DNA from 2 places in the Paenibacillus gansuensis genome. Region 2 is predicted to be linked to the other one. Evidence: riboswitches for the same ligand, from Rfam matches in the RefSeq annotation. Region 2 holds a riboswitch; the other holds the start of a gene.
What was found. Region 2 has a riboswitch for thiamine pyrophosphate ahead of thiC (phosphomethylpyrimidine synthase ThiC). Riboswitches for the same ligand answer to the same signal wherever they lie in the genome.

Region 1 (4,445 bases), on a different contig from region 2:
GAGGTCGCCGCCTGCCAGATCAGCAGAAATGCGGCGATCCCGGCCAGGGCGGACCATAAAGGCCGATTGCGGTGTCCGTTCATGTTATCTGTATTTCTCCGTCAACTTGTCCATGGATGCTCCGTCCGGCTTATGCAGGATTTTGATCTGCGAAATGATGCTCGGACATTCTGCTTCCACCATCGCATCGTTCATGTCCTTTACAATGTCCAGCAGCTGCGGAAGTTCGCCTTCCATCGTCGTTTCCAGCGCATTCACCTGATGCTTTACGCCGGAACGCTGAATGATTTCAATCGCACGGTCCACATAAGGAATCACGTCGCCGCCCCCGGGAACGCTCGGTATGATTTGTATACTTAACAGCGTAGTAGCCATAGTAGGATTCATCTCCTTAAGTTATCTATTATTTTGAAGGCAAGAAGTCATTGGTAAACGCGGATTCCGCATCAAGCTGCTTCTCCATCAGCTTGTTCTCATACATCCATTCCGCATAGCCCTTCCACACTTCCAGCTTCTGCTCGCCCCATCGGGGAGCGTCGTCCTGATATTTCGGGCTCAGCCATTTCTGGGAAGCCCGGACAAGGTCCGCGTTCAAATCCGGAACGGCCTTGATCAGCAGCTCGGCAGCCTCGGAAGGATGATCTATCGCATACTGATATCCCTTCGCGGTCGCCGCCATAAATGTTTTGACAAGTTCGGACTGTTCTTTGACATGCTTCTCGTTTGTGATGAGAACCGGTGTATAGTAATCCAGTTTCTTCGAATACTTGTTCAAATAAACCATATCGATCTTTTCTCCGCGGAGCTCCGCTTCCACACCGGTCCATGCATAATAGATCCAGGCAAAATCTATATCTTTCTTGGTCATGGTAAAAAAGTCAGCATCGCCCGCGTTCACGATTTTTACTTTCTTCACATCGGCATTCTCCGTGCGCATCAAAGAGTCGATCACCGCTTCTTCTGCTGGAGAACCCCAGCCTCCGTAAGTTTTGCCTTCAAAATCCTTCGGCGTCTTGATGTTCAGCGCAGCCGGAGCGGCAAAGCCTGAGGTGTTATGCTGTATGACAGCCGCCAGCGAAACGATGGGCACATTCTGCATCCGCGCCAGCGTCACGCCTTCCTGATAGCTTACCCCGAAGTCTGCGCTGCCCGTGGCAACCATCTGATCGGCGCCGCTCTGGCCCGGCTGAATGATCTCCACATTTAATCCCAGCTCTTTATAGTAACCTAAGTCCCGGGCCGCATAGAGTCCGGTGTGATTCGTGTTAGGCGTCCAGTCGAGCACCACTTTTACATCGGTAAGCTTAGCCGGAGCCGCAGCATTGCCCGTCTCCTCTTTCTTCGCTGTGCCGCATCCCGCAAGCAGCAAAGCTGCAGCCACGAGAATTGCAGATGTTTGCCGCATCCATTTGTTCATAACCTTCATCTCCCCATATATGTTTGTTGATCATGGAAATGAGAGATTCGCCCGCTCAGACAACAAAAAAGACCCCAAGGATCTCCATCTGCGGTCTAATAGGACGGTACGCCAAACGGCGGTGTACCGTGAAATTCTCTCCGCTGGCATTATCCAGTTCAGATTGACGGTCAGCGGCAGGCGGCCGCACTCTCAGCCCGACTTCATCGAGCTCCCGTATTTCCATATTCAGTTCGTTACAAGGATACAATGAAACGGTGTACCCGTCAATCCCGTGCTAAGAGTAAAGTATATTCTCATTTACAAAAACTTCATTGTAGAAATCTGACATTCTACTAACAAACAGTTACCAATACCAAACTTTTGTGTTACATTATAATTTAGAAATATATAGAAAATATTAGGAGATGGACGACAGACCTCATTTTCATTTAGGTCAGGAGCGTGTTCATGGACGTATTGAAGCAGATTAAATCCGATTTGCTGAAAGTGACGACTGAATTAATTTCTCCCTGCAGCTATTGTACTCTCATCTCTACTGATCCCGAATCCAAAGCTCCCATCCAGTGCACCAAGTTTTCCGGGTCCTCGTATCCGATTAACGTCAATGCTGCTGCCTGCCTTTCGTGCAGAGAATATGAGAAACCGCAGAGCCGTTCTCATCCGCGCCATGCCTCTTAGATAGTAGTTCCATAGAAATATGCTGCTAAGAATGAAGGCCTATGCAGGCCTTTTTTTCTTTGCCTTGCCATGGTTTTCAGGTCTGCGGGCGGATGCTTTCCGGCACGGTATCCATTGATTTGTCCCTGAAATTATGTCAAGATGAGATAAACCTCTGTAGAGGTCAAACCCCTTATATTTATGCATTTTCATGTGGTAAGTAAATAGATGGATTGAAAGAGAAGGAACAGGTGAACGAAGACCATGATGAAATCTGCAATGCGAATGTTAACCGAACTCTCTTCGCGCAAGTTTATTTCCAGAATCACCGGTTCATTTGCCGCCTCGCGTGCCAGCCGGAAACTGATTCCCCGCTTCGCTAAAATTTACGGTATCCGCCTGGAAGACGCGGAGAAAGCCGTCCATGAATATCAATCGCTGAATGAATTTTTTACGCGCCGTCTGAAGCCGGGACTCCGGCCGATTACTGAAGATACATCCGCATTGGTCAGCCCGGTCGACGCGCTGATTACCGGAATGGGAGCCATTCAGGACGGTACGATCCTGAATGTGAAGGGGCAGGATTATACGCTCGAAGAGCTGCTCCACTACTCACCTAGACAAGAAAACTACAAGCACGGCTTCTACTATGTGCTTTACCTGAGCCCGACGGATTATCATCGGATCCATACGCCGGTTGGCGGCGAGATCGTAGAAACGGAACACATTCCCGGCAAAGTATATCCGGTGAATGATTTCGGCCTGAGGCACATGCCCCGGGTGCTGAGCCGCAATGAGAGGCTGATCTCGTATATCCGGCATGCAGGCGGCGAAGTAGCGGTAGTCAAGGTCGGTGCCATGAACGTCAGCAGCATTAAATTTACCGATGAGACTGTGAAATCATTACACAAGGGCCAGGAATTAGCCTACTTCCAGTTCGGATCAACCGTCGTGTTATTGATGGAAGACGATACGTTTGCCCCAAGGGAAGATCTCAAGGTAGGAAGCAGAGTGAATATGGGTGAGGCACTAGGTTTACTGCTTGCTGACTAACTGAATTGTCGGATGGGAGAACGGCCTTAGGGCCGTTTGTTTTTTTTCCGGCGAGTCCCACTCTGCCGCATCTCCGACGGATCAGTTGTGAAAGAAACTATCCGCATACGCATTCAGGGCATCTCTTCACGAATAGGCGGCCCGGTTGTCCCAACCCGGTCGGTACATGCTATAATGAGTACATCTAAACTGTAAGCGTAACCGTTTTGGTTCCGAGGGAGAATGATTCGATGATAATCCGTAACTTGACGAAAGAGATCCAGCATCAGCCGATACTTACCAAAATCAGCCTTGAAATTAATGAAGGTGAATTCGTTGCGGTGTTAGGCGCCAGCGGGAGCGGTAAAACTACCTTTTTAAAGTGCCTTGCACTCCGTGAAGCTTGGGACGAGGGGCAATACATTTATGAAGGGAAGGATATTTCGAAGGCCGGCTGGCTCGAAAAACTGAAGCTGAACAAACACTGGGCGTTTTTGGAAGAGAAAGCCGATGTACAGCCGAGGAAAAGCGCTTTGAAGAACGTCCTGCGCGGAAGGCTGTTCCATACTCCTATTTGGCGGCTAATGACCGGCAGGGTATCCACTGAAGAATATGCTAACGCTATGGATTATTTGGAGAATGTCGGGCTGCTGGATAAAGCGTCCATGGCTGCCGAAAAGCTCAGCGGCGGAGAAAGGCAGCGGATTGCGCTGGCAAGGGGATTTGTGCAGCGGGCTAAGGTTATTTTTGCCGACGAGCCCATCTCGGGGATTGATCCCGCCGGAGCGGAAAGAGTCATGCAGGATTTCAGATACGTCTGCCAACGCGACAAAGCTACCGTCATCTGCACGATGCACAACGCCGAGTTCGCGCAGCGCTATGCAAGCCGTATTCTGGGCCTAGCGGGCGGCAAAATCGTAGTGGACGTCACCGGCCGGCCGCTCACGCAGCGGGAGAAGAGCCTGATTTTTGAGTAGCATATCCCCCTAATCGCGGGGCCGATACCTTTAAAAAGCCCTTACCGGATCTCGGAAGGGCTTTTCCCCGTATATTGCTTGAACTGGCGGCTGAAGAAGAAAATATCCCGGTACCCGAGCGCGTCCGCCACTTCCGTCACGTTCATTCCCGCATGATGCAGCAGATGCTCCGCGCGTTCGATCCGGGTTTTGATCATATAATTTTGGACCGAATGGCCGATAATCTCTTTAAATTTGATCGAAAAATAACGCGGCGAAAGGCCGGCCCGTGCGGCAAGCTCCTCCACCCTATGGGATATCCCCGGATTTTGCCGCACATAATTCGCCACCTCATGGATGACCTCCGTCAACTGGTTGCT
Region 2 (4,445 bases):
CCAATTGTGTTAATTTATGAATCAAGATTCAAAAAGAGATAAACCAGAGTGTGGGGCAGCAGTGTGAAAGATAGGTCAAAGATAGGATACAAATAGTTAGTTTGCAGTCAGATAGTTGGTTGAAGCGACTGGTTGGCGGCTAACGAATCTGAGGCACCTTATTTGATGTGTTTTGAGTAACTTTCTGCTCTAACGAATCGAGGGAACCTTATTTGACCAGTTTCGGAGGTTTGGGCTTGATAAAAGAACAAATAAGGTGGCTGCGATTCGTTAGAATTTCAAATCGGCTAATTTGGGCGAAATAAGGTGTCTGTGATTCGTTAGGATTTTCAAAGTGGCTGATTTGGACGAGTTAAGATGTGTAGGGCGTTTAGCATGCCGGATGTTTCAACAGCCTAGCTAGCCGGAACCCTACATTCCGACATGCTAGCTGGAAGTCTGAAGCGGAACAGTAGCGACCAAGTCGCTCGCACCCGCCAGCGGTAGAACTGGCACCCACGCGCCAAAAAGGACCCTCTCGGGTCCCTTAAGAGAAAGTTTATAGTTATTTGGAAGCGGCCAGGTGTTCCGCCAATCTGTCCCAAGTCTCCGTAATGCCTTGCAGCATACCCATATCCATCACGGCTTTCAGTTCTTCCGGCGTATTGTAGCGGGTTCTGCTTACAAGTTTCGTTTGACCGTTCTCGTCAAGAAGTTCCATGGTCGTGATGGATGTAGGCATCCCTTCCACAATGTTTCCATCGGCATCGGAGAAAGAATCGGAATAAACGATTCTGTTCGGTTCGTCGATTTCGTGGTAAGTTGCAATACCCCAAGATTCCATGCCGTAGAAATCCCCCTGATTCTCATCCATACACTTCATGCAATAGTGCCAGGTTCCGCCGGGACGGAAGTCCACGCGGCATACGCTGAGAATCCATCCTCGAGGTCCCCACCAATGCTTCAGATGTTCTTCTTTCGAGAAAGCCTGAAACACCAGTTCACGGGGGGCGTCAAATACACGCTCCAGAATCAGATCATTGCCTTCCACACGGGACACCATTTGATTTGCTGCATTTGCTTGGGACATTGTTCATTACCTCCAATAAAGTAGTAGATGAATGCAAATTCCGGGGACACTGGACCGAAGGCCTTTATTTCGAGTCCCCATTCTTTCCTTGCAATTCGCGCAAATAATCGTCCAGCCGGTTGAACCGGTCCTCCCAAAGGCTGCGGAACGAAGTGATCCATTCTTCCATCTCCAGGAACGGTTTCGGGCTCAGCTTATAAAATCGCTTATTTGCACTGGGCTGCACTTCCACCAACCCGGATTCATTCAGTACGCGAAGATGTTTGGAAACCTGCGGTTGCTGCAGCCCCAGACGTTCGGCAATTTCGCCTACGGTCAGAGGCCCCTCCCGAAGCAATTCAACGATCTGATACCGGTTGGGCTCGGCGAGTGCGCTCAAAGTTGTTAATTTCACGCCCATAGCAACTGCTCCTCTCTGATACAAATATACATTAAAGGGAATATTCCTGTCAAGGAATATTTGGTTGTTTTTTCCGCTAATCCCATTTCGTAATTCATCCGGTCGTCTGTTTTCCGCATGGCCCCGCTAAATTAAGGAAGTCGCTAGATACGTAGGACGTTTGGGGAAACAGTGAATTAGGCCTATTTTTCAAAAGACAGTTTACAAATTTTCTCTGTTCCTGTATTCTTGGGATGAATTGAATATGTTTCACGGGGGCTCGGAGAACCGGGCTGAGAGGAGTGCTGATACGGCGCTCGACCGTTATACCTGAACTGGATAATGCCAGCGGAGGAATGAAGCCTAGAGAACGTGACTACGGGACCGCTTGTTTATGCTTGCGGTCTTTTTCTGTTTTGTTGCGTTGATCGAAACCAAGGGTGGACCTCTATCTATGTACCGTCCGCATGCATGTGCGGAATCATGAGAAGGAGGTTTTTTGCTGTGTCCAAAAAGGGAGAAGAAGCGGTAATCGGCGGGAGCGGAGAGAATAATAGGCTGATTCAGCCGTTTCCGGCAAGCCGGAAAGTGTATGTGGAAGGGGAAACGGAGACAGTTCGGGTGCCGATGAGGGAGATTCGGCTGAGCCCGACCCGGCTGGCTGATGCAGAAGAGGAGAACTTGCCTGTTCGAGTATATGATACGAGCGGCCCCTACACGGATGATGCGTATCAAGCGGACATTCGCAAAGGCTTGCCGGCAGGCAGGTATGAATGGATCCGGTCCCGCGGGGATGTAGAAGAGTATGAAGGCCGTACAGTGAAACCGGAAGACAATGGGCTTGCGGCAGGCAAAGTAGGGGATGCGGCGGATGTGTTTCCTTCGAACAGAAGGAGGCCATTCAGGGCCAAGGCGGGGGGGAACGTCACTCAAATACATTATGCCCGACGCGGGATCATTACGCCGGAAATGGAGTTTGCCGCGATCCGGGAGCAGGTCGATCCTGAATTTGTCCGCAGCGAAATTGCCAGAGGACGGGCGATTCTGCCGAACAACGTGAATCACCCGGAGAGCGAGCCGATGGTGATTGGGAAGCACTTTTTGGTGAAAATCAATGCGAATATCGGAAATTCCGCCGTCACCTCTTCGATCGAGGAGGAAGTGGAGAAGATGACCTGGGCGGTCCGCTGGGGCGCGGACACCATTATGGATTTGTCGACGGGGCGGAACATACATACTACCCGCGAGTGGATTCTCCGGAACAGCCCTGTTCCTGTAGGGACGGTTCCGTTGTATCAGGCTCTGGAAAAGGTAGGCGGGAAGGCGGAAGAGCTGACTTGGGAAATTTACCGGGACACGCTGATTGAGCAGGCGGAGCAGGGTGTGGATTATTTTACGATTCATGCGGGTGTCCTTCTGCGGTACATACCGATGACGGCCAAGCGCTTGACGGGCATCGTGTCCCGCGGCGGTTCGATCATGGCGTCCTGGTGCCTGGCTCATCATAAGGAGAATTTTTTGTATACGCATTTTGAGGAAATCTGCGAAATTATGAAAGCTTACGATATCGCATTCTCGTTAGGTGACGGGCTGCGGCCGGGATCGATCGCCGATGCCAATGACGAGGCGCAGTTCGCGGAGCTGCAGACGCTGGGGGAGTTGACGGACATCGCCTGGCGGCACGACGTCCAGCTGATGGTGGAGGGGCCGGGCCATGTCCCGATGCACAAAATCAAGGAGAATATGGACCTGCAGGCGGACATCTGCAAGGAAGCCCCGTTTTACACGCTGGGCCCGCTGACGACCGACATCGCGCCGGGCTACGATCATATCACTTCGGCCATCGGCGCTGCGATGATCGGTTCCTTCGGAACTTCCATGCTGTGCTATGTCACCCCGAAAGAGCATCTGGGTCTGCCGAACAAAGAGGATGTAAGGGAAGGCGTCGTCACTTACAAGATCGCCGCACACGCCGCTGATTTGGCCAAAGGCCATCCGGGAGCGCAGGAACGGGACGACGCGCTGTCTAAAGCGCGGTTCGAATTCCGCTGGCGCGACCAGTTCAACTTGTCGCTCGATCCGGAACGCGCGATGTCCTATCACGACGAGACGCTGCCTGCCGAAGGTGCGAAGACGGCGCATTTTTGCTCGATGTGCGGGCCTAAGTTTTGTTCGATGCGAATTACGCAGGATATCAGGGAGTATGCAAAGCAGCACGGATTGGAGGACGGCGAGGCCTTCGAGCGCGGTATGCGGGAGAAGGCGGAAGAGTATACGGGGAGCCGGGGGTGAGCGGGGTGGTCTGGTTAAGCAGCAGGGAGGCGGAGGGGGACTCGCAGGAAAGTGATTCGCGGGAACAGCACTTGAAGGGACCGGACTTGCAGGAACGAGACTTGCGGAAGAAGGACTCGCAGGAACGGGGAGAAACGAGGTTGGAAGCGGAGGCAACACCTAGGTCCACATCCGGCCTTGCGGAGTTGCATGTGGTGTCCGACGGGAAGCAGCCGTGGGATCGGCTGATTCGTATTGCCGCAGAGATCGCCGGAGACGTGACGGCGATCCACCTGCGGGAACCGCAAGCGGGCGCAGCTATGCTGTGCGAGCTTGCGGGTTTGATGATCGCGGCGGGCGTGCCTGCCGCCAAGATCATCGTGAACGGCCGCGCCGACGTGGCCTGGGCCATGCAGGCGGGCGGCGTGCAGTTAGGGCACCGCAGCATTAGTGCGGTGCAGGTGCGCGAACGCTTCCCGGGGCTGCGGATCGGGCGGTCGGTGCACCGCCCGGAGGAAGCCGCGGAAGCGGCGGCTCTAGGAGCGGATTACGTGCTCTACGGGCACGTATATGCGACGCAGTCTAAGCCCGGGCAGCCGGGGCGGGGACTGCGGGAGCTCTGCGAAGCCGCGCAGCGGGCGAGCGTGCCGGTCATCGCGATAGGCGGCATCGCGCCGGAGCATGCGGCGGAGCTGCTGGATGCCGGGGCGGCGGGGATCGCCGTCA

Region 1: linked by a shared signal. The riboswitch ahead of ACFSUF_RS07885 (ABC transporter substrate-binding protein) and the one ahead of thiC (phosphomethylpyrimidine synthase ThiC) in region 2 are both predicted to bind thiamine pyrophosphate.

Annotation. Positions count from the first base shown of each region.
Region 1 covers NZ_JBHUME010000007.1:18,991-23,435, reverse strand. The annotation lists gene ACFSUF_RS07895 (ABC transporter permease) at 1-83, opposite strand, end outside; gene ACFSUF_RS07890 (thiamine-binding protein) at 85-375, opposite strand; gene ACFSUF_RS07885 (ABC transporter substrate-binding protein) at 404-1,417, opposite strand; TPP riboswitch at 1,536-1,645, opposite strand; gene ACFSUF_RS07880 (hypothetical protein) at 1,868-2,098, shown strand; gene asd (archaetidylserine decarboxylase) at 2,342-3,130, shown strand; gene ACFSUF_RS07870 (ATP-binding cassette domain-containing protein) at 3,361-4,086, shown strand; gene ACFSUF_RS07865 (helix-turn-helix domain-containing protein) at 4,128-4,445, opposite strand, start outside.
Region 2 covers NZ_JBHUME010000002.1:310,584-315,028, reverse strand. The annotation lists gene ACFSUF_RS01670 (hypothetical protein) at 1-42, shown strand, start outside; gene ACFSUF_RS01665 (SRPBCC domain-containing protein) at 545-1,069, opposite strand; gene ACFSUF_RS01660 (ArsR/SmtB family transcription factor) at 1,134-1,469, opposite strand; TPP riboswitch at 1,711-1,823, shown strand; gene thiC (phosphomethylpyrimidine synthase ThiC) at 2,007-3,740, shown strand; gene ACFSUF_RS01650 (thiamine phosphate synthase) at 3,737-4,445, shown strand, end outside.